4 regions of the Sphaerisporangium sp. NPDC005288 genome follow, and region 3 is predicted to be linked to each of the others. Evidence: riboswitches for the same ligand, from Rfam matches in the RefSeq annotation. Region 3 holds a riboswitch; each other region holds the start of a gene.

Region 1 (4,942 bases), on a different contig from region 3:
CACAAGGTCGAGCTGGTGCGCCCCCGCTCGGTGATCGCCAAGAACACCGTCGAAGCCCTGCAGGCGGGCATCATCTACGGTTTCGCCGGCCAGGTGGACGGCATCGTCGAGCGCATGGCGCCCGAGCTCGCGTCCGACCCCGACGACGTGACCGTCGTGGCCACCGGGTCGATGGCCGCGCTGGTGGTGAACGAGGCCCGTTCGATCGACGTCCACGAGCCCTGGCTGACGCTCATCGGGCTGCGCCTGATCTACAACCGCAACACCGCCTGAGCGCGCCCCGCGCGATCAAGCGGCGGGGGAGATCCATATCGGAGACGTGGAGGGGGCGCGCGCGTCGAATACGGCGCGGCGCGGTGATCCGCCACGGCAAATCGTGGGTGGCCGGAGTGTTACGCCCACGGGCGTGACCGGCGGAAGAAAGTCAGAAAGCGTACTGGTTTCGCGGGTCGAATTCGGCGTATAGCGTGTCGACCGTATATCTCCGAGCCGGGGCGCCCGCGAGGCGTCCCGTGTGGAACCGGGCCTCCACCAGCGCCGCGGTGGTCTTCCATGGCGGATCATGCGGCCCACGGCCATGATCATCGCCGATGTCCCCCCGGACCGGGAGGTGCGGGGACATGTCACGAGTAGTTCACATATGCACTGGTATGTCAATCACAAACGTCATGGGTATCGAGGTCAGTGCTTGACGACCTTTCAACGCGGCGTTTAACGTTCCTGACGGGGCGGGCCGAAGCATTCAGTATGTTGCCGAGTTCGTCGTGGGGGAGGACACCCGATGGCGTATCCGGATCTGGTTTCCCGAGGGAATGACATTCCTTCGGGATCAGACGGTGTGGGACTGAGCGACGATGATCTTCTCTTGCTCGCCGAACTGGCCAAGGGCGTGACCGTCGACAGAGTGGGACGCAGGCTCGACGTGAGCGGCCGCACCGTACGACGCCGCCTGCGCGGCATCTGCGACCGCATAGGCGTCGCCACGGCCATCGAGGCCGTGGCCTGGGCGGCGCGGCGCCGCCTCATCTGAGGTCGCACCGTCCGAGGCAGGGGTACCTCGTCCCGGCGAGGCGGCGTCACCGTACCGACGGCCGCCTCGTCCGGCGTGCGCGCCGTGGCGCTAGTCGGCGATGCGTACGCCGCCGGCGAACGGGCGGTTGCCGAGCGGGACCACCCGCACGACATCACCGGTGCGCGGTGCGTGCACCATCATGCCGCCGCCGATGTAGATGCCGACGTGGTGCAGGTCGCTGTAGAAGAAGACCAGGTCGCCGGGGCGCAGGTCCTCGCGGGAGATGTGGGTCCCCGCGGTCCACTGGTCGCCGGTGTAGTGCGGCAGGCTGATGCCGACCTTCTGGTAGGCCCACAGCACCAGGCCGGAGCAGTCGAAGGTGCTCGGCCCCGCGGCGCCCCAGACGTACGGCTTGAGCTGCTGCGTCAGCGCCCACTTGGCGGCCTGGGCGGCCTTGCCCTCGCCCGGGATCGGGATCTCGATCCTGGTGGCCCGGCCGTACCCGCCGGCCTGCGACAGCGCGCGCTTGAACAGGCTGCCCTCGGTCTTGGCGACCAGGCCGCGGATCTTGTCACGCTGGGAGGACAGGTCGGAGACGAGCTTCTTGACCTCGGCCTCGCGGGCCTTGGCACCGGCCTTGGCGCGCTCGGCGGTCGCCATCGCCTTGCCGATCTGGGCGACCTCCTCGCCCTGCTGCAGCTGCAGGGCGTAGGTCGTGGCCACGCGGTCGAGGTAGGCGTCGGGGTCGCCGGACATGGCGAGGGTCGATGCCAGCGGCGAGCCGAGACCGCCGGTCATGTAGGCGTCCTGGGCGTACATGCCGGCTCTGGCGCGCTTGGCCTCCAGGTCGGCCTCGCTCTTGGAGAGGGTCTTCTTGGCGAGTTCGGCCGAACGCTGCGCCTGCTTGAGGCGCTCCTTCTGGCCGTTGTACTGCTCGGTGAGCGACTCGATCTGGTTGTAGAGGTGCTCGACCTGGTTCTTCAGGTCGTTGAGGCTGGGCTTGGGCTCGGCCGTCGCGGACACCAGAGGCGAGCCGAAGGTCACGGCCATCAGCGCGGCGGTCACCAGCGCGATACGGCGGGGAAGGCGCGAGGACGCACCGGAGGCGCTCCCGAAGCGGGAATGGGCACCGCGTTCTCGCCCGCGGGCGTGCCTGCCCGCGCTCTTTCCAGGCGTGCGCCTAGGCTGCACCAAAAAGCTCCTCTCCTCGGACGCCTACCGGGTTAGCTGACGGGTTCGGGCCGGAGCAGCCCTACCGAGCACGTGACCATGGAGGATCGCGATGCCTCCCTCTCGGATTCACCCCAGGGGTGGCGGGTCGCCGGGGGACCTCCCCCGGACCCACCTTTGGGTCCCCGGTTTCCCGCCGTTCGGATGGGACGGGAATTAGGCGGTGCGGTCGCCGCGGAACGACGACCGACATTGACGCTGGACATTAGTCCAGTTCAGGTTCCTGCTCAACCAGAACTGCGAATTCTGTTGAGGTTCCACAACCGGCGCGTCACGGAAAGATCACGCCGGTGGACGTCCCGCACCCGTTCCGAGCTGCGGTTACCCGGCCCGCGGGCAGGGGATCGAAGAAAAGCCGCAGGTCAAAGAGCATCTCGCGCGCCACGCTCCCAGACTCCCCTGCGACGCGCACCGACCGCGCGCGCCGGATCACGCTCCGTGATGGCGACGCGAATTGGCAGGTATTTCGGACAGTCCGTTATCGGGGGGTCTCGGCACGGCGTCGAACGCCGCCCCGCCGGTGGGCGGATACGCTGACGCGTCATGAGGCAGGCCGCGCAGCGCCCGTCCGCCGAGGGCGCGCCCGCCGTCCGGCGGGCCCGCACCTCCGACGTGCGGACGATCAGGAAATTGGTCGACACCTACTCCGGCGACGGGCCGCGCCTGCTGCGCAAGGCGACCGTGACCCTGTACGAGGACGTCCAGGAGTTCTGGGTGGCCGAGCGAGACGGCATGGTCGTGGGCTGCGGCGCGCTCCACGTGCTCTGGGAGGATTTGGCGGAGATCCGCACGGTCGCCGTCGACGCCGGCTGCCGCGGCATGGGCATCGGCCACATGATCGTCGCGGCGCTCATCGACGCCGCCCGCCGGCTGGAGGTCCAGCGGGTCTTCTGCCTGACCTTCGAGGTCGAGTTCTTCGGCAGGCACGGTTTCGTCCCCATCCAGGGCACGCCCGTCTCCCCCGAGGTCTACGCCGAACTCCTGGACTCCTACGACGAGGGCGTCGCCGAGTTCCTCGACCTGGAGCACGTCAAGCCGAACACCCTGGGCAACACGCGGATGTTGTTGCATGTGAACCCGCGATCCTGACCTTGGGGGTGACGGAATGGAAAGGTGACTGTTGATCCCGCTGTCGCTACCTTGGCAACACCACGGCACGTGCGCCTGACAGAGGCCACGTGCGAAGCCGAAGTGAGGTGACACGGTGAGCACCGGACAGCCGCCGTACCCACGCGACGAGCCGGACGAGGGTCATTCGTCAACCGGCTCTCCGCAATATGGGCAGCAGAACCCCCCGGGCATCGATCCGGAGGTGACCGTCGTCCACCGTCCCCAGCCGGCCTCGGAGCACTCCGCCTACCCCCAGCAGGGCTATGGCCAGCAGGGAGCCTACGGCCAGCAGGCAGGGACGGGAGCCTACGGCCAGCCGGGCGCCTACGGCCAGCAGGGTGGAACCGGAGCCTACGGCCAGCCTTCCCACCCCCAGCAGGGGCAGGGCTACGGGCAGCAGTACGGCCAGCAGGCCCAGCAGGGCCAGCAGCAGTACGGGCAGCAGCCCCAGCAGTACGGTCAGCAGGCGTACGGCCAGCAGGGCCAGCAGGAGGCCCAGCAGGGCTACGGCCAGCAGGGCCAGTCGTCGTCCTATGGCCAGCCGCAGTACGGCCAGCAGACCGGCGGCTACGCCCAGCCGCAGGGCTACGGGCAGCAGCAGTACGGCCAGCAGGCCCAGCAGGGCCAGCAGCAGTACGGCCAGCCTGAGGCCCAGCAGGGCTACGGCCAGCAGGGCCAGTACGGCCAGCAGGACGCGCAGCAGGCGTACGGCCAGCAGGCCCAGTACGGCCAGCAGCAGTACGGGCAGCAGGGGTACGGCCAGCCGCAGTACGGGCAGCAGGCCGGCCACGACCAGCAGGGCTACGGGCAGCAGCACGCCCAGCAGGCGCCGCCGTACGGGGCGGCCTACGGCCAGCAGGGCTACGGCCAGCAGCAGTACGGCCAGCAGGGGTACGGCCCGGCCGGCTACCAGCAGGGTTACCCGGCCACCGGCACGCAGCCTCCGGGCGCCCCCGCCCCGCTGGCCGAGTGGTGGCAGCGACTGGTGGCCCGCATCATCGACATCGTCATCATCGTGATCCCGTACGTCATCCTCAACGCCGTGCTGGCCGCGCTCATCGTCACCGCGCCGAGCTTCGACCCCGCGACGGGCGCGATCAGCCCGGGCGGCGGCGTGTTCCTGGCCAGCCTGCTGACGGCGATCCTGGCCGGGCTGGTCTGGGTCGGCTACGAGTTCCTGATGACCAAGCAGCGTGGCCAGACGGTCGGCAAGATCGTCATGGGCATCAAGATCGTCCCAGTGGGCGGCGGCGTCGAGGGCGGGCTCGCCTCGGACGTCGCGATCAAGCGCGCCGGCGTCCTGTGGGGCTTCGAGTTCCTCGCGTGGGTCCCGGTCGTGGGCCTGGTCACGTGGGTGTTCTACCTGGTGAACGTCCTGTGGCAGTTCTGGGACAAGCCGCTGCAGCAATGTCTGCACGACAAGGTCGCCAAGACCGTCGTCGTGAAGATCAAGTAAGCGGCGCGCGCTCGGGGCCGGGGGTGATCCCCCGGCCTCGTTTGCTATATGCGACCGATCCGGCGCACACGTGGCGGCCGAATCGGCGAAAAGGTAACGGACATACCCCTACATGCGATAGGACCTTGCACGAA
Region 2 (4,942 bases), on a different contig from region 3:
CTGTGATCGGGGGGAAAGTGGCTAAAAGGGGGTGAGCCCGTATGGACCGGGACGAGCTGCAGTCGCTGTCGCCCAGGGAACTGCACGACAGGGCGGTGCACTATGCGGTCACGCACGGCGACTTCGGCTTCCTGTGGGACCTGCTCAAGGTGATCCCGGCGGCCGAGGCGGCGAGCGGTCACTCCGAGGAGACGGCCAACGACCTCAGCAGGGTCTCGGCGCTTCTCAGCGACGCCATGGCCTCCGGCGAGGGAGAGCTCGGCGAAGCGCTGCGGCCGGTCTACCTCTCCTACCTGTCCAAGCACCCCGACGCCTGAAGACGCCCCGCCTGCTCCTAGGCTCCAGGCATGGCATCGGTGAATGTTGAGCGTACTGAGAACGGCTTCGTGGCCCGCAACGGGCGCGGAGCGGAGATCGTCATGGGCAGTGGCGACGACGAAGGCGTCTTCACCCCGGTCGAGCTGCTGCTCGCCGCGGTGGGCGGCTGCAACATCGTGACCGTCGAGCCGCTCACCGCCAAGCGCGGCCACCGCCTCGTGCGGCTGGCGATGACGGTCCAGGCCGAGAAGGTCGAGCCCACACTGCTCGGCCCGGTCACGATCACCTACGACGTCGAGCTCCCCGAGGGCGACCCCGAGGCGGACGAGGTCTTCCGCGCCGTCGCCCACCGGGTGCACGAGCGCCACTGCACCGTCAGCCGGTCGCTGCAGAAGGGCACCGAGGTCGTCGTCGAACTCCCCGAATAGCCGCTCGCCCCGCCGGGTCATCCCGTACCCGGTCATGCCCGGGACTTAGACCGAATCTATACCGTGCGATGACGAGCAGCTCAGGCCCCGGTATGTAGTGTTAAGGCAGGTCAAGGGGGATGCGACCAGCGCCCGACGGGCGCAGCGAAGCTTTCACCATAAGGACGCGGTGGGGGACCGTGTCCGAACAGCGGGACCGCCCGATGCGTTTGGGGGAAGGCATCGGCGCTGGACCGTGAAGTGGTCGGGGCCGGACAGGCGGGGGACTGTCCGGCCCCGACTCATGTCCACCCCCACTTCGCGGCCCTCCCTTCGCCCCCGCTCCGTACGGCCGCCCCACCTCAGCCCGCTCCGTCTCGGGCCGCCTGGTCTCGGGCCGCCTGGTCTCGGGCCGCTCTTCCCTTTCGGAGCCTCGGACCGTTCCTCGCCTCTGCCGCACCCTAGGGCCGGGGCGGCCACGCTCTCGCCCCGCCTCGGGCCGCTTCCCCTTCCGCCGCCTTGGGCCGTCTTCATCGGGCGCCGGCACGGCGGGAAGCGGGTCGGTGGCGTCGGCGCCCTGTTACGGCGACGGGCCCGGTCAACTCTCCGGCCGTCGCCGGTCATTGCGGGTGCCTCTGGGGGGCGGCAGCGGGGCGACGCAGCGGGTTCGTCCGGGCTCCGCGGGCGCCCCTTGGCCGTGGGCCATGAGGGGTTGTTTACCTGTGGCGGCTCTGCCGGGAGGGATGGAGCTTGGGGGAAGAAAGGTTTTGCCCAGGCGGTGGTGCCCCTCACAGGTCACAGCAGTAACACGGGTATCGCCTGTCAGCCTCGTCGGCCTTCTCTGACGCATAAAATGCCCGATATATGGGGCTTACGGCCTGATAGGTAGATCTTCTGATGCTTTGTACAAACATCGTTTGCTTTGTCCTGACTTGACCGGTAACGTCTTGTACCAGATCGGACGGTGACCTGGTCTTCAGCCGGAAGGCCGCCGCCCGAACGTCGAGTCCCAAGGGCCTGAACCCGGCCCGCGGGAGCCGGGGACCCACGTTCTTCGGGGTGAATCCGCGTCAGCGGTAGGGCGAACTCCACGCCCGAACCCGTCAGCTAACCCGGTAGACGTCGTTGGAGAGGAGACTCGAGTGGACACACCGCCCCACTCCGTCCTCCGGGCGACCCTAGGCCCGGATCTCGCCGTCAGAAGCGGCACAGCAGTCGGCTTGTAGGAGCCGGCCGGGCGATTCGCAGCCTTGCGACATGGTGGCCGTCCAGCGCCACCGCCCGAAAGACCCACGTAAGAAAAGCGCTCGCGCAGCGATGGACCATGCCCTTGTCCACCCGCTTGTGCCTCAGAGAACGCTTTCCTCTCCCGGCGCCGAACCCTCTTGACCGAAGTCGGAGCCCGGGTCCCTTGTCTTCTGATGAAAGATCCTGACCTCCCATGTCTTTTTTCACGAACACCCCCAAATGTCGTGTGGTTTCGAGCATCATCGGTGCCGCGATGATGTGCACGGCGACGGTCGGCACGGCCACCGCGGCCCACGCCAACTCGCCCGAGCGCAAGGACGGCGTCGCGGCGGCGACCACCCAGCGAGTCATGTTGAAGGGCTCCACCACCGCCTCCTACTTCTGGGACGACGCCTCCGGGCGCGCCGGTGACACGGGAATGCCGGCCATCGGCAAGCCGATGCAGAAGGGGCTGTTCGCCAGCCCGTGCTGGCCGCTCGGCACCGAGGGTTACGTGATGTACAACGGCAAGAAGGCGCCGTTCTTCATCGGCGACCGCGGCCCGGGCATCCCCTCCGAGAGCGGCGTCATGCTCGACATCGACGGCAAGACCTTCGCCGAGCTGACCGGCGGCGACTTCAGCGACTCCAGCCTGATGGTGACCGGCTTCGGCGCCGGCCACATCAAGGTCGACTACGTCATCACCAAGTGGGGCAGCGGCCCGGGCAAGAAGAACGAGCCCGTCCCGTTCTCCGCCGGCGCCTGGGGCGTCTACGACAAGGACCCGGCCGAGCCGACCCTGGCGCTCACCTCCGCGCCCTGACCCGCGCGCACGCACCTGCGGGTTCTTCCACGAGCTTCCCCCGGGAAATAGGCGTGCCGGTGCTTCCCCCTGGCACCGGCACGCCGCCCCGGCGCCGATGTGCGTAGCTTCGCCGGGACTGCTAAAGTCACCGTAGTCAACGCGCCGCTAGCTCAGTTGGTTAGAGCAGCTGACTCTTAATCAGCGGGTCCGGGGTTCGAGTCCCTGGCGGCGCACCACGGTTAACGCCGATGACCTGGGCATCTTCCCCGATGGGGAGGGTGCCCACAGTCGTTTTCCAACCTGTTTCCCCCTCGGTGCGGGCCCCGATCCGTTCGAGGTCGCCAGTTGAACGGCCATTTGACGATCATGATTCCGCCTTCGGATAGTGGTGGACATGGTCAACGACAACCCGTTCGACCGGCGCCGCTTTCTGGCCGGGTCAGGAGCCGCCGGGCTGCTCGCCCTGGTCGCCGCCTGCTCGGGCGGCGCGGGCACGAGCACCGGCGTGAACGCCGGGCCGTCCGGCTCCCTCCCGAGCACGCCCAAGCGCGGCGGAGTGCTGCGCGCGGGGTCCTCTCCGCCGCCGACGGCGGTCGACCCCGTCACCATGTACGACGGAACGGCGATCGCGATCGCCCAGCTCGTCGCCGACTACCTGATCTGGCTGGACAGGGACTACAAGCTGGTCCCGCGCCTGGCGGAGGCGTGGTCCGCCAAGGACGGCGGCAAGATCTGGTCCTTCACCCTGCGCGAAGGCGTGGTCTTCTCCGACGGCACCCCGCTGGACGCCGAGGTCGTCAAGGCGTCCTTCGACCGGTTGCTCGACCCGAAGAGCAAGTCGGCCGCGCTCTCGGCCTTCGACACCGTCCTCGCGCAGGGCGGCGTGCGCGTCAAGGACTCCCGGACGGTCGTCTTCACGCTGGAGCGGCCGTTCTCCGACTTCCCCTATCTGGTGTCGGCCGGCAACTACAACGCCCTGATCCTCAAGAAGGACTACGCGGGCGACTTCACCGCCAAGCCCATCGGCACCGGCCCGTTCGTGCTCGCCTCCTACGACCCGGCCAAGGGCGCCACCTTCACCCGCAATCCGAGGTACTGGGATCGGGGCAAGCCGTACCTGGACGGCGTGGAGGTCAAGTTCTACGCCGATGACCAGGCGGATCTGCTCGCGCTGCAGGGCGGCGACGTCGACGCCCAGCTTCTCAGCATTCCCGCCCTGGTCAACCCGCTGAAGGGTGTCGGGGACATCACCGTCGACCGGGTGGAGGGCACCGGGTTCACCGCCCTGACGCTGCGCGTGGACCAGGCGCCGTTCGACAGGAAGGAGGTCCGCCAGGCCGTCGCGTACGCCCTGGACCGGCCGGGCGTGAACGCCACCACCTACGACGGCATCGGGGCGCTCGCCAACGACCACCTGTTCGCCGCGCTGTTCCCGGCGGCGCCGGCCGACATCCCGCAGCGCGCCAAGGACCCCGCCAAGGTCGCGTCGCTGCTCGCCGCCGCCGGAGTGGCCAAGCTGTCCTTCCCGCTGACCTTCGACCCGCCGAGCAAGGACTACGCCCTGATCATCCAGAACCAGCTCAAGCAGGTGGGCATCGAGGTCACGCTGGACCAGCGCACCTCCGCCGACTTCTACGGCGGCGACCAGGAGAAGGACACGCCCTGGCTGTTCAGCCCGGCCAACCTGGTGCGCTGGGCCGGGCGGGCGGTGCCGAGCCAGTTCATCATCCCGATGGTGAAGAGCGGCGGGGTGTGGAACGGGTCCAAGTACGCCAACCCGGTGCTGGACGCCGCCGCCACCGCCTACGACGGGGCTACCACCGACACCGCGCGCAAGGCCCAGGCCGAGATCATCGCCAGGACGCTGTACGAGGACGTCCCTGTGATCATCAGCGTCTGGGGCGGCAGCGTCCGGGCCTTCAACGGCGGATTCGCCGGGATCCAGGCGCATCCCTCCAGCTACGTCGACTTCACGTCGGTGTCCCGGATCTAGGGCGGCCCGCGATGAGGCGATTCCTGCTGCGGCGGCTCGCGGCGATCCCGCTCACGCTGCTGGTGGTGTCCGTGCTCGTCTTCACGGCCACCGAGCTGATCCCCGGAGACGTGGCCCGCACCATCCTCGGCCGTGAGGCGAGCGAGGCCGCGGTGCGCGACCTGCGCTCCCAGCTCGGGCTCGACCGGCCGC
Region 3 (4,942 bases):
TGAGCCGCTCGGCGGGGATGGCGCCGGTGGCGAAGGCCTCGCGCGCCTCCAGCAGGGCGGCGGGACGGAGCAGGCTGCCGACATGGTCGGCGCGGAATGGGGGTCTTGTCCGCATGGCGATCCTCCAGATGATCTAGCGCGACTACCGTCCTATCAGCTTTTGAGCGGTTTCGCCGTAGCGACGGAGCGGATAAAGCCATGCGTCGCGCGCGTAGGCCACTCCGTGCGGCACCCATCCCGGCCGGGGCATCCCGAACGGCCACGACAGCCGCTGCCCGCCCTCCCTCACCGTCTTGCCTGCTCCGGCGTCCGGCGTCGTCCCCCCTCCCCCGGCGCCGCGCCCGGGGACGCCGGGCACCGGACCGCGGGCGGGCGGCTCAGGAGCCTCGGACGGCCTCGGAGCCTCGGACGGCTCAGGAGTCCCGGAGGGCCGGGGAGCCTTGGACGGCTCAGAGACCTTCGACGGCCTGGGAGCGGCGTCGGACGGCGTGGGAGCCTCGGAGGGCGCAGGGATCTCGGAGGGCCGGGGAGCCTTGGACGGCTCGGGGGTCTCGGACGGCTCGGGGGCGGCGGCCGGGGTGCGGGGGACCGGGCGGCCGTCGGCGCCGAGCTCGGGCTCGGGGCTGGTGGTCGAGGCCAGCAGCGCCAGCGAGATCAGCCCCATCACGGCGATCAGCACCAGAGCGAGTCCCATCAGCGCCAGGACGACCAGCAGCGTGTAGACCGCTCCGATGAGCGCCATCATCGCCGTTCCTCCTTTTGTGCCGCCGCGGTGGACACCGTGCCCGGGACGGACATGGTCACACGTTTCATCACGCAGGTGGACGTATCGATTCTCCCGTGTGCGCGGAGCGATCGCGCACACCGCCGGGCACGGTGACCCCGGCGGCCGTGATCGCGGACCTCAGGCGCCGGGCATGGTGTCCAGGCGGCGCAGGATCACCCCTTCGCGCAGGGCCCACGGGCAGATCTCCACCTCGGGGACCTCGAACAGGTCCATCGTCGCGTCGGCCACGATCGCCCCGGCGAGCAGTTGCGGGGCTCGACCGGCGGAGACGCCCGGCAGGCCGGACCGCTGGGCGTTGTCCATCGTGGCCAGGCGCCCGGTCCAGTGGGAGAGGTCATCCTGGCGCAGCACCCGCTTCACATAGGACCCCTCGCTGGAGGGGGCGGCGCCGGCGATGCGCGCGAGCTGCTTGAAGGTCTTGGACGTGGCGACCGCGTGGTCGGCGTGCCCGTACTTCACCACATCGCCCACCACCCTGCCGATCTGCGCGCGCACCTGCCGGCGCATGCCGCGCACCTCCTCGGCGGGGGGCGGGGCGCCGGTGAACCACTGGCGGGTCATCCGCCCGGCGCCCAGCGGGAGCGAGATCGCCACGTCGGGCTCCTCCTCCATGCCGGAGGCGATCTCCAGGGAGCCGCCGCCGATGTCCAGGACCAGCAGCCGCCCGGAGGACCAGCCGAACCAGCGCCGCACCGCCAGGAACGTCAGCCGCGCCTCGTCCTGCCCGGACAGCACCTGCACGTCGATCTCGGTGGCGGCCCGCAGGCGGTCCAGGACCTCCTCGCCGTTGGCGGCCTCCCGCACGGCCGAGGTGGCGAAGGCCATGATGTCCTCCACCCCCTTGTCCTCGGCGATGCGCAGCGAGTCCTCGACGAAGCGGCGCAGCTCGCGCTCGCCCTCGGGGGACAGGACGTCACCGTCGTGCAGGTGCTCGGCCAGCCGCAACTCGACCTTGTGCGAGTAGGCGGGCAGCGGCTGCGCGCCCCTGTGGGCGTCCACCACCAGCAGGTGCACCGTGTTCGAGCCGATGTCGAGAACGCCGAGTCGCATGAGCAGACGCTACTACCCGCGCCCGCCCGGGAGATCCTCCCGGTCCTCCCGGTCCTGCCGGTCCTGCCGAGGCGCCGTCGCTCAGGGGCGGCCGAGCGCGCGCAACTGGCCGGTGGTCAGCGCGGAGACGTTCTGGTCGATGGGGACGTCGGTGTACTGGTGGATCGCCCAGCTCTTCCAGTCGGCGGGCGGGGTGACGTCGCCCTTGGCCCTGCCGTAGTAGGCCACCCACAAGGGGTACTCGGCCAGGCCGTGGCCGTAGGTGTCGGCGAAGTTCCAGCCGCTGTAGAACAGCGGGGTGACGCCGGTCTCGTCCTTCACGTGGGCCAGCCAGGTCTTGGCCCAGGCGTTGACCTGCGCGACCGACCGGCCGTCGCTGGTCTCCAGGTCCAGCACGAGCAGGTCGCCGGTCTCGGCGGGCTGGGCGTCCACCACCGACAGGAAGTGGTCGGCCTCGGCGATGGGGTCGTTGCCGGGGTGACCGTAGTGGTAGGCGCCGCGCACGATGCCCTTCTTGCCGAGTTCGGCCCAGTGGCGGGCGAACGCGGAGTCGCGGAAGGTCAGGCCCTCGGTGGCCTTGATGATGCCGAACTGCGCCTGGCTGGCGTTCCAGTCGTGGTCGGACTCGTAGGCGGACACGTCCTGGCCGTAGGGGCGCTCCGAGGAGGCGCTGCTGGGGGCGGCGTCCGCCGGACCGGTCACCACGACGGCCGCCACGATGGCGAGCACGGCCACGATCACCCCCGCCATGGCGGAGTAGAGGCGCGCGCCGGACAGGTCCAGCCGGTTCTTGAGGTGGGAGAAGATCGAGGAAAGCCGGTCGATGGGCATGAAGGGCTCGCTCCTTGCTTCCACGCGCCTACCGGGTCGGCTGATGGGTTCGGGCGGAAGTGCCCTGTGGGTCCGTCCCTTCGAGGGCCGGTGTTCCGATTCACTCCGCGAAGGGGGTCCCCGGTTCCGCGAGGTGTGGATGAGGCGGGCGTGTCCCCGCGGCGGGACGCCGTCCCGCCGGGTACGCGCGATGTGGGCAACGGACGGCAACGGGCACGACGGCGTGGGACCATCGGCACGCATACCGCTGTCCAACAAGGTACATACCACATCAAAAGAGCACAAATGCGACAAAGTACGCACCACCGGCGTCACACGGGCGGACACGCACGGCTTCCCCCGACGTGATCACCCCCAGGAAGCGCATCCGGCCAGAACGACCCGGTCAGGCGTCCCGGTCCCGGCGGGCCAAGGGCGCACCCGGGGATCCGGTCAGCGGCGGGGCGGGGGCTGCGAGGAGCGGGATGACTCGGCGTGCCGCCAGCGCCGTCCGAGCTCCTCGCCGGTCGGCGCGGAGGCGGGCAGCGGGGTGGCCGGCGCGCCGGCGCGCAGCCCGTCCAGCAGCAGGGTCAGATAGCGGTGGCGCAGCACGGCGGTGCGATCGGCGTCGCCGGCACGGACCGCCGTGATCTGGTCGAAGATCATCGGAATGTCCTCGGCGACCACGTCCGGCCGTAGCGCGCCGGCGGCCTGGGCCCGGTCCACGACGCGCCCGGCGAGCGAGCCGGCGTGCGCGGCCAGCTCGTGCATCTCCCGCGTGGGGGTGAACGTGCCGGCCAGGTGCACGGTCAGCGAGTGCACGTCGGAGTCGACGACCTCGCGCAGGAACGTGGTGAAGGCCTCCCACGCGTCGCCGTCCCGCGCCAGCGCGGACTCGGCGATCGCCGTGAACCGGCGCAGGCCGTCCTCGCAGAGGGTGCGCAGCAGCTCCTCCTTGCCGGCGTAGCGCCGGTACAGGGCGCCGACGCCGACGCCCGCCTCGTGCGCCACCGCCGAGATCGGCGCTTTGGGGTCGGCGACGAACACCGCTCGCGCGGCGTCGAGGATCGTGCGGTCGTTGCGTGCGGCCTCGGCCTTGCGTCCCCTCATGCCTGCTGTCGTGGGCTCCATGCGCCCATTCTAGCTTGAACGGAAGGCTCCGTTCCGATATAGTTTGAACAGAACGATCCGTTCCGCTCTAACTCGGAGGTTTCGCATGACCACCACGTCCTGGTCGCTGCTGGAGCAGGCCCACAACGCGCTGCGCACGACCACCGCCGGGGTCACCGAGGCCGACTGGGCCGCCAAGACCCCGTGCGAGCAGTGGAACGTGGCGCAGGTGCTGCGGCACGCCGCCGGCGACCAGCGCGCCTACGCCGCCGCGATCACCGGTGCCGGCGGTCCGGAGGAGAACCCGTTCGACCCGGCGGCGCAGGCCCCCGGCGACCCGAAGGACCTGCTCGAAAGCGCCCTGGAGGTCGCGGCACGGGGCTTCGCCACCGTGGCGCCCGGCGCGGAGGCCGTACCGACGCCGCTGCCGCAGGGCGCGCTGCCCGCCGAGGTCGCCGTCGGCGCCGCCGCGCTGGACGCCGCCGTGCACGCCTGGGACATCGCGGTCGCCACCGGCCGTCCGTCGCCTCTGGACGCCGAGCTGTCCGAGCGCCTGCTGCCGGTGGCCCGCGTCCTCGCCGAGCCGCTGCGCGGCTTCGCCTACGCCCCCGCCCTCGACCCGCACCCGGCCGACGACGCCACCGCCGAGCTGCTGCGCCACCTCGGCCGCGACCCGCAGTGGACCCGCTGACCCGGGAACCCGCCGACGGCGCGGCCTCCTCCCCCCGAGGCAGGCGGCGCCGGCACGGAAAACGTCCCGCCGGTCATTCGACCGGCGGGACGTTCTGCCGCCGTCCACCTCTTCTCTCCGTTATCGAGCGACACCGCCGGTCAACCCGGTGAATACGCGGTGTTCACGGAATGCTCAGCAGTTCGGGATATCTCTGCCGTTATTGTCCTTCGCCTCGTCGTTGCCCCATTTGGCGAGATAATAGGCGGAAACGTAGGCGCCGCGGCCGTTCTTACCGGGGTTCGTCCGGTCGAGGTCGGTGCGCAGCCACCAGTGGTTGAACGCGGACCCGTGCCGGACTTCGGCGCCCCGGACGCGGCAGTAGACGTAGTTGGTGCCCTTGTCGAGCGTGCCCTGCGGGTCGCCGGTGTTCGGCTCGCGGTAGCCCGTCGCGTCGGCGAAGGTGTCGACCCAGACCTTGCCTCCGGGAGCGGGGGTCCCGCCGCCGCCGAACA
Region 4 (4,942 bases), on a different contig from region 3:
ACGACGCGGGGTCACCTCCGGCAGGCCCGCACGGCCGACGCGGTGGCGAGGTGACGGCCGGCGTGGGGAGGGTCAGCGGGAGACGGGCCGCTTGCCGTGGTTGGCCTTCCTCTTCTTGCGGGCCCGGCTCTTGCGCGCGCGTCTCGCCATCTCGGCCTCCCCATCGGTACGGGTCGTGCTCCCCACCATGCATCCGCGCCCGAACCGGTACAAGGCCCAAACGCCAAAGAAAGCCCCCCAGAGCCGCCACCCGGGACCGTCCACCCGCCCCACCATCGCCCCTCACGTTCCAACAAGGTGCAGGTCAGATTATGTAGTATTTTGATGGAACTTGGTGGAGAGGTGAGGCGATGCTGGCTCAGCAACGGCAGCAGGCGATCCTCGAGCGCGTCCGCAGGAGCGGCGCGGTACGGGTCGCCGACCTGGTGCGCGAGCTCGGGGTGTCGGACATGACGATCCGCCGCGACCTTGAGGCGCTGGCCGAGCGCGGGCTGGTGGACAAGGTGCACGGGGGCGCCACCGCCACCGGCGCGGGGTCCACCGAGGAGCCGGGCTTCGCGGCCAAGTCGGTGCGCCAGCAGGCCGAGAAGGAGGCGATCGCCCGCCGCGCCGCCGAGCTGGTGCGCCCGGGCAGCGCGGTCGCGCTGTCGGCCGGCACGACCACCTGGACCCTGGCCCATCACCTGGCCGACGTCCCCCACCTCACGGTCATCACCAACTCCGTCCAGGTCGCCGACGTCTTCCACCGGGCCGGGCGCGCCGACCAGACCGTCGTGCTCACCGGAGGGGTGCGCACGCCGTCGGACGCGCTGGTGGGGCCGGTCGCCGTGGCGGCCATCCGCGCGCTCAACGTCGACACGCTGATGCTCGGCGTGCACGGCATGAACCCCAGGGCGGGCTTCACCACCCCCAACATCCTTGAGGCCGAGACCGACCGCGAACTGGTCGCGGCGGCGCAGCGGCTGGTCGTGCTGGCCGACCACACCAAGTGGGGCACCGTCGGCATCAGCACGATCGCCAAGCTGGACGAGGCGCACGTCGTGATCAGCGACACCGGCCTGCCGGAGGAGGCCAGATCGGCGCTGTCCGAGCAGGCCGGCACGCTGCTGCTGGCCGACCCCGCGGGGACGGCGCCATCGACCGAGCCGGCGCGCGACGCCGGCGGGTCCGGACGCGCGAACCGCGCTCCGGGAACAGAACGGGCGGCCCGGGCCGCCGACACGACAGGACAGGCGGCTCAGCCGGCCGCCGGACAGGAGGTGGCCCGGTGAAGCGGACCGTCACCCAGCTCGCCGATGGGCGAGAGCTCATCTACTTCGACCACGACGAGAACGCCGACCGCGGCGCCGCCGACACCCGCGAGCTGCCCCCGCGCCCCGCGGCCTCGGAGCTGCGGTACGACCCGGTGATGGACGAGTGGATCGCCATCGCCGGGCACCGCCAGGGCCGCACGTTCCTGCCTCCCACCGACGAATGCCCTCTGTGCCCCTCCCGGCCGGGCCACGCGACCGAGATCCCCGCCGCCGACTACGACGTCGCGGTGTTCGAGAACCGTTTCCCGTCCTTCAGCTTCAACCTGGGCCACTACGAGGATGTGGGCGGCCTGAGCGAGGTGCGGCCCGGCGTCGGCCGGTGCGAGGTGGTGTGCTTCACCTCCCGGCACGACTCCTCCTTCTCCCGGCTGTCTCCCGAGCAGGTCGATCTGGTGCTGGTGGCGCTCGCCGACCGCACCGACCACCTCTCGCGGCTGGACGGCGTGGAGCAGGTGTTCCCGTTCGAGAACCGCGGCGCCGAGATCGGCATCACGCTGGCGCACCCGCACGGCCAGATCTACGCCTATCCGTACGTGACGCCTCGCACGCGGCAGATGCTGGCCTCGGCGGCCCGCTACCGCGAGCGCACGGGCGGCGACCTGTTCGCGGACGTGCTGGCCGCCGAGCGCAAGGCCGAGACGCGCGTGGTCGCCTCCAACGAGCACTGGACGGCGTTCGTCCCCGCGGCGGCGCGGTGGCCGTTCGAGGTGCACGTCTACCTCAACCGCAGGGCGGCCGACCTTCGCGAGCTGGACGCCGAGGAGCGCGCGGCCTTCGGCCCGCTCTACACCGACCTGCTGCGGCGGCTGGACGGGCTGTTCGGGGTCACCATGCCCTACGTCGCGGCCTGGCACCAGGCGCCCGTGCGCACCGGGCGCGACCTCGCCTACCTGCACCTGCAGCTGTTCAGCATCCGGCGGGCGGCGCAGAAGCTGAAGTACCTGGCCGGGTCGGAGTCGGCGATGGGCGCGTTCGTCAACGACGTGCTGCCCGAGGAGGCCGCCCGGATGCTGCGCGAGCAGCCGTGACCGCGCCCGCCCTGGACGGTCCGCCGCTGACGCGGCGGCGGTGACCCCGCGCACGCCACGTCGGGGGACGTCACCTCCGGGGTCGCCATAAATACGGATCTACCACTACCATCCATCACACACCGGCCGTAACGGCCGGTCCGCCTAATCCCAGGTGCCCCGCCTGGGAGCCGGGGACCCATCGGTTCCTCTGGGGTGAATCCACACGTGTGGTAGGGCGTCTCCGGCCCGAACCCGTCAGCTAACCCGGTCGGCAGATGGAGAGGAGCGGGCTCTGCCCCTGTCTTCCGGCCGCCACGGTTCCGTGGCCGCCTGCGCTCTGATGGTGGCCGCCCTGGTGCTCGGCCCGTCCACGGCCGGCGCCGCCGCCCCCAAACCCACCGAGAAACAGCTCAAGGCACAGCTCGCCGCCCTCGGCAAGCAGGTCGACAAGCTGATCGCCCAGTACAACGCCAAGCGCGTCGCGGTCGCCAAGGCCAAGGCCGCGGAGAAGAAGGCCCGCGAGCGGCTGAAGGCCGCGGAGACCGAGCTCACCGCCTCCGAGGGCCAGGTCGGCGACATCGCCCAGCTCAGCTACCAGGCGGGCAGCGGTCTCGGCATGATGCGCGAGATCATGTCGCCCGGTTTCGGCGGCGCCGCGATGCTGCAACAGCTCCAGGCCGAGCAGTCCGCCGAGATCGGCCGATATGCCACGGCCCGTGACGCCCGCAAGAAGGCGGCAGACGACGCGGCCGCGCTGACCGACGGCCTGCGCGACGACGTCGTCGAGGTGACCGCCCAGCGCAGGGACGCCGAGAAACTGATCGGCCAGATCAAGGACAAGCTGGACCGGCTCGTGCCCACCGCCCCGGGCAAGCAGGCCAACGGCAGTTGGGCGCCCGAGCTGCCGACCGGGAGCGAGAACATCACCCCGCGGATGCGGCTGATGCGCGCCGAGGTCAAGGACCACTTCCCGCTGCGGTTCCCCGTCGGCTGCTACCGCCCCGAGAACAGTGGCGAGCACCCGCTGGGCCGGGCGTGCGACTTCATGCTCAGCTCCGGCGGGGCGATGCCCTCGCCCGCCGGCGTCGCGATGGGCGAGCAGATCGCCGCCTGGGCCATCAAGAACGGCGGCAAGCTCGGCGTGAAGTACGTGATCTACCGGCAGCGGATCTACAACCTGGGCTTTCCCGGCTGGCGGTCGATGGCCAACCGCGGCGGGATCACCGCCAACCACTTCGACCACGTGCACATCTCGATGTACTAGCCGTCCGGCCGTCTTGCCGCCGGTGAAAGTTCCATCCGGACACTCGCCCGGAGGATGTATTACGGTGACCCGCCGCCCGGTGACCAGGCGGCGGGCGTGGCACCGCGACGTGCCTGCGGGGCGCCTGCCGCGCGGCCCGGCGCCGGTGGGGCCGATCAGCCCGGCAGGCGGATGGGGTTGACGATGTCGGCGTAGATGAGCAGGCTGCTCATGGCGATCAGGAAGATCGCGACCGTGTACGTCAGCGGCAGCGCCTTGGCGATGTCCACGTGCCCCGGCATCGGGCGGCGGCGCACCCGGGCGTAACCGCGCTTGATTCCCTCCCACAGGCCGCCGGCGATCTGGCCGCCGTCCAGCGGCATCAGCGGGATCAGGTTGAACATGCCGATCGCGAGGTTGAACCCGGCCAGGAGCTGGATGAAGCCGGCGATCTTGTTCTCCAGCGGGATGGCCGCCGCGGCGATCGCGCCGCCCAGGCGCCCGGCGCCGACGACGCTCTGCGGGCTGTTGAGGTCACGCTCGGCGCCGCCGAAGGCCGCCTGCCAGACCCCGACGAGCCTCTGCGGCAGTTGCAGCAGTGCCGAGCCGGTGCGCCTGACCAGGTCGGCCATGGCGCCGACGACGTACCCGAGCCCCTGCTTCTCCACGACGAGGGTGGGGCTGACGCCGAGGAAGCCGACGTTCTTGTCCAGCTTCTCCGGGTCGTCGAGGGAGGGGCGATCTTGCGCGATGAGCGTGGCGTTCAGCGTCATCGGCCTGCCGTCGCGCTCGATGCCGATGGCGACCGGGCCCGCGCCATGGGTGCGGATCAGCGTACTGGCGTCGTCCCAGGAGTTCACCGGCCTGCCGCCGAACGAGACGATCTTGTCCTTGGCCCTGAGTCCGGCGAGCGCCGCGGGCGTGGACCGGTGGGCCGGGGTGCACTGCTGGCCCTTCTCCTGCTCGGCCACGGTGACGACGCACTTGGAGACCTCGGCGACCACGGGCTTGGGCACCGAGATGCCGAAGCCCATCAGCACGATGGCGAACAGCACGAAGGCCAGCACGAAGTTCATCGCGGGACCGCCGATGAAGATGATGACCTTCTGCCACCAGGGCTTGCGGTACAGGACGCGGTCGGCGTCGCCGGGCTTGACCTCCTCCAGCGCCGCCTGCCTGGCGCTCTCGATGAGCGCCTGCCACGGCCCGGTGGAGATGTTGCGAAGCTTGTTCGGATCATCGTTGGGCCGGGGGGGAAGTGCCCCGATCATGCGGATGTAGCCGCCCATCGGAATCCACTTGAGGCCGTATTCGGTATCGCCGCGGCGGCGCGACCACATCGTGGGCCCGAAACCGACCATGTACTGCGTGACCTT

What was found. Region 3 has a riboswitch for cyclic di-AMP ahead of ABZU32_RS12115 (GH25 family lysozyme). Riboswitches for the same ligand answer to the same signal wherever they lie in the genome.
Region 1: linked by a shared signal. The riboswitch ahead of ABZU32_RS24740 (NlpC/P60 family protein) and the one ahead of ABZU32_RS12115 (GH25 family lysozyme) in region 3 are both predicted to bind cyclic di-AMP.
Region 2: linked by a shared signal. The riboswitch ahead of ABZU32_RS26685 (hypothetical protein) and the one ahead of ABZU32_RS12115 (GH25 family lysozyme) in region 3 are both predicted to bind cyclic di-AMP.
Region 4: linked by a shared signal. The riboswitch ahead of ABZU32_RS39965 (hypothetical protein) and the one ahead of ABZU32_RS12115 (GH25 family lysozyme) in region 3 are both predicted to bind cyclic di-AMP.

What each region holds. Positions count from the first base shown of each region.
Region 1 is NZ_JBEXGT010000027.1:96,179-101,120, reverse strand. It holds gene ABZU32_RS24750 (type III pantothenate kinase) at 1-273, shown strand, start outside; gene ABZU32_RS24745 (LuxR C-terminal-related transcriptional regulator) at 866-1,030, shown strand; gene ABZU32_RS24740 (NlpC/P60 family protein) at 1,121-2,077, opposite strand; cyclic di-AMP (ydaO/yuaA leader) riboswitch at 2,209-2,415, opposite strand; gene ABZU32_RS24735 (amino-acid N-acetyltransferase) at 2,786-3,331, shown strand; gene ABZU32_RS24730 (RDD family protein) at 3,447-4,808, shown strand.
Region 2 is NZ_JBEXGT010000031.1:47,150-52,091, forward strand. It holds gene ABZU32_RS26675 (hypothetical protein) at 42-317, shown strand; gene ABZU32_RS26680 (OsmC family protein) at 348-746, shown strand; cyclic di-AMP (ydaO/yuaA leader) riboswitch at 1,716-1,863, shown strand; gene ABZU32_RS26685 (hypothetical protein) at 2,200-2,775, shown strand; tRNA gene ABZU32_RS26690 (tRNA-Lys) at 2,917-2,993, shown strand; gene ABZU32_RS26695 (ABC transporter substrate-binding protein) at 3,152-4,750, shown strand; gene ABZU32_RS26700 (ABC transporter permease) at 4,762-4,942, shown strand, end outside.
Region 3 is NZ_JBEXGT010000010.1:59,348-64,289, forward strand. It holds gene ABZU32_RS12100 (5-methyltetrahydropteroyltriglutamate--homocysteine S-methyltransferase) at 1-115, opposite strand, end outside; gene ABZU32_RS12105 (hypothetical protein) at 143-745, opposite strand; gene ABZU32_RS12110 (Ppx/GppA phosphatase family protein) at 905-1,837, opposite strand; gene ABZU32_RS12115 (GH25 family lysozyme) at 1,919-2,668, opposite strand; cyclic di-AMP (ydaO/yuaA leader) riboswitch at 2,680-2,825, opposite strand; gene ABZU32_RS12120 (TetR/AcrR family transcriptional regulator) at 3,101-3,778, opposite strand; gene ABZU32_RS12125 (TIGR03086 family metal-binding protein) at 3,864-4,448, shown strand; gene ABZU32_RS12130 (hypothetical protein) at 4,623-4,942, opposite strand, start outside.
Region 4 is NZ_JBEXGT010000084.1:6,088-11,029, forward strand. It holds gene ABZU32_RS39955 (DeoR/GlpR family DNA-binding transcription regulator) at 351-1,271, shown strand; gene galT (galactose-1-phosphate uridylyltransferase) at 1,268-2,341, shown strand; cyclic di-AMP (ydaO/yuaA leader) riboswitch at 2,473-2,611, shown strand; gene ABZU32_RS39965 (hypothetical protein) at 2,646-3,587, shown strand; gene ABZU32_RS39970 (site-2 protease family protein) at 3,743-4,942, opposite strand, start outside.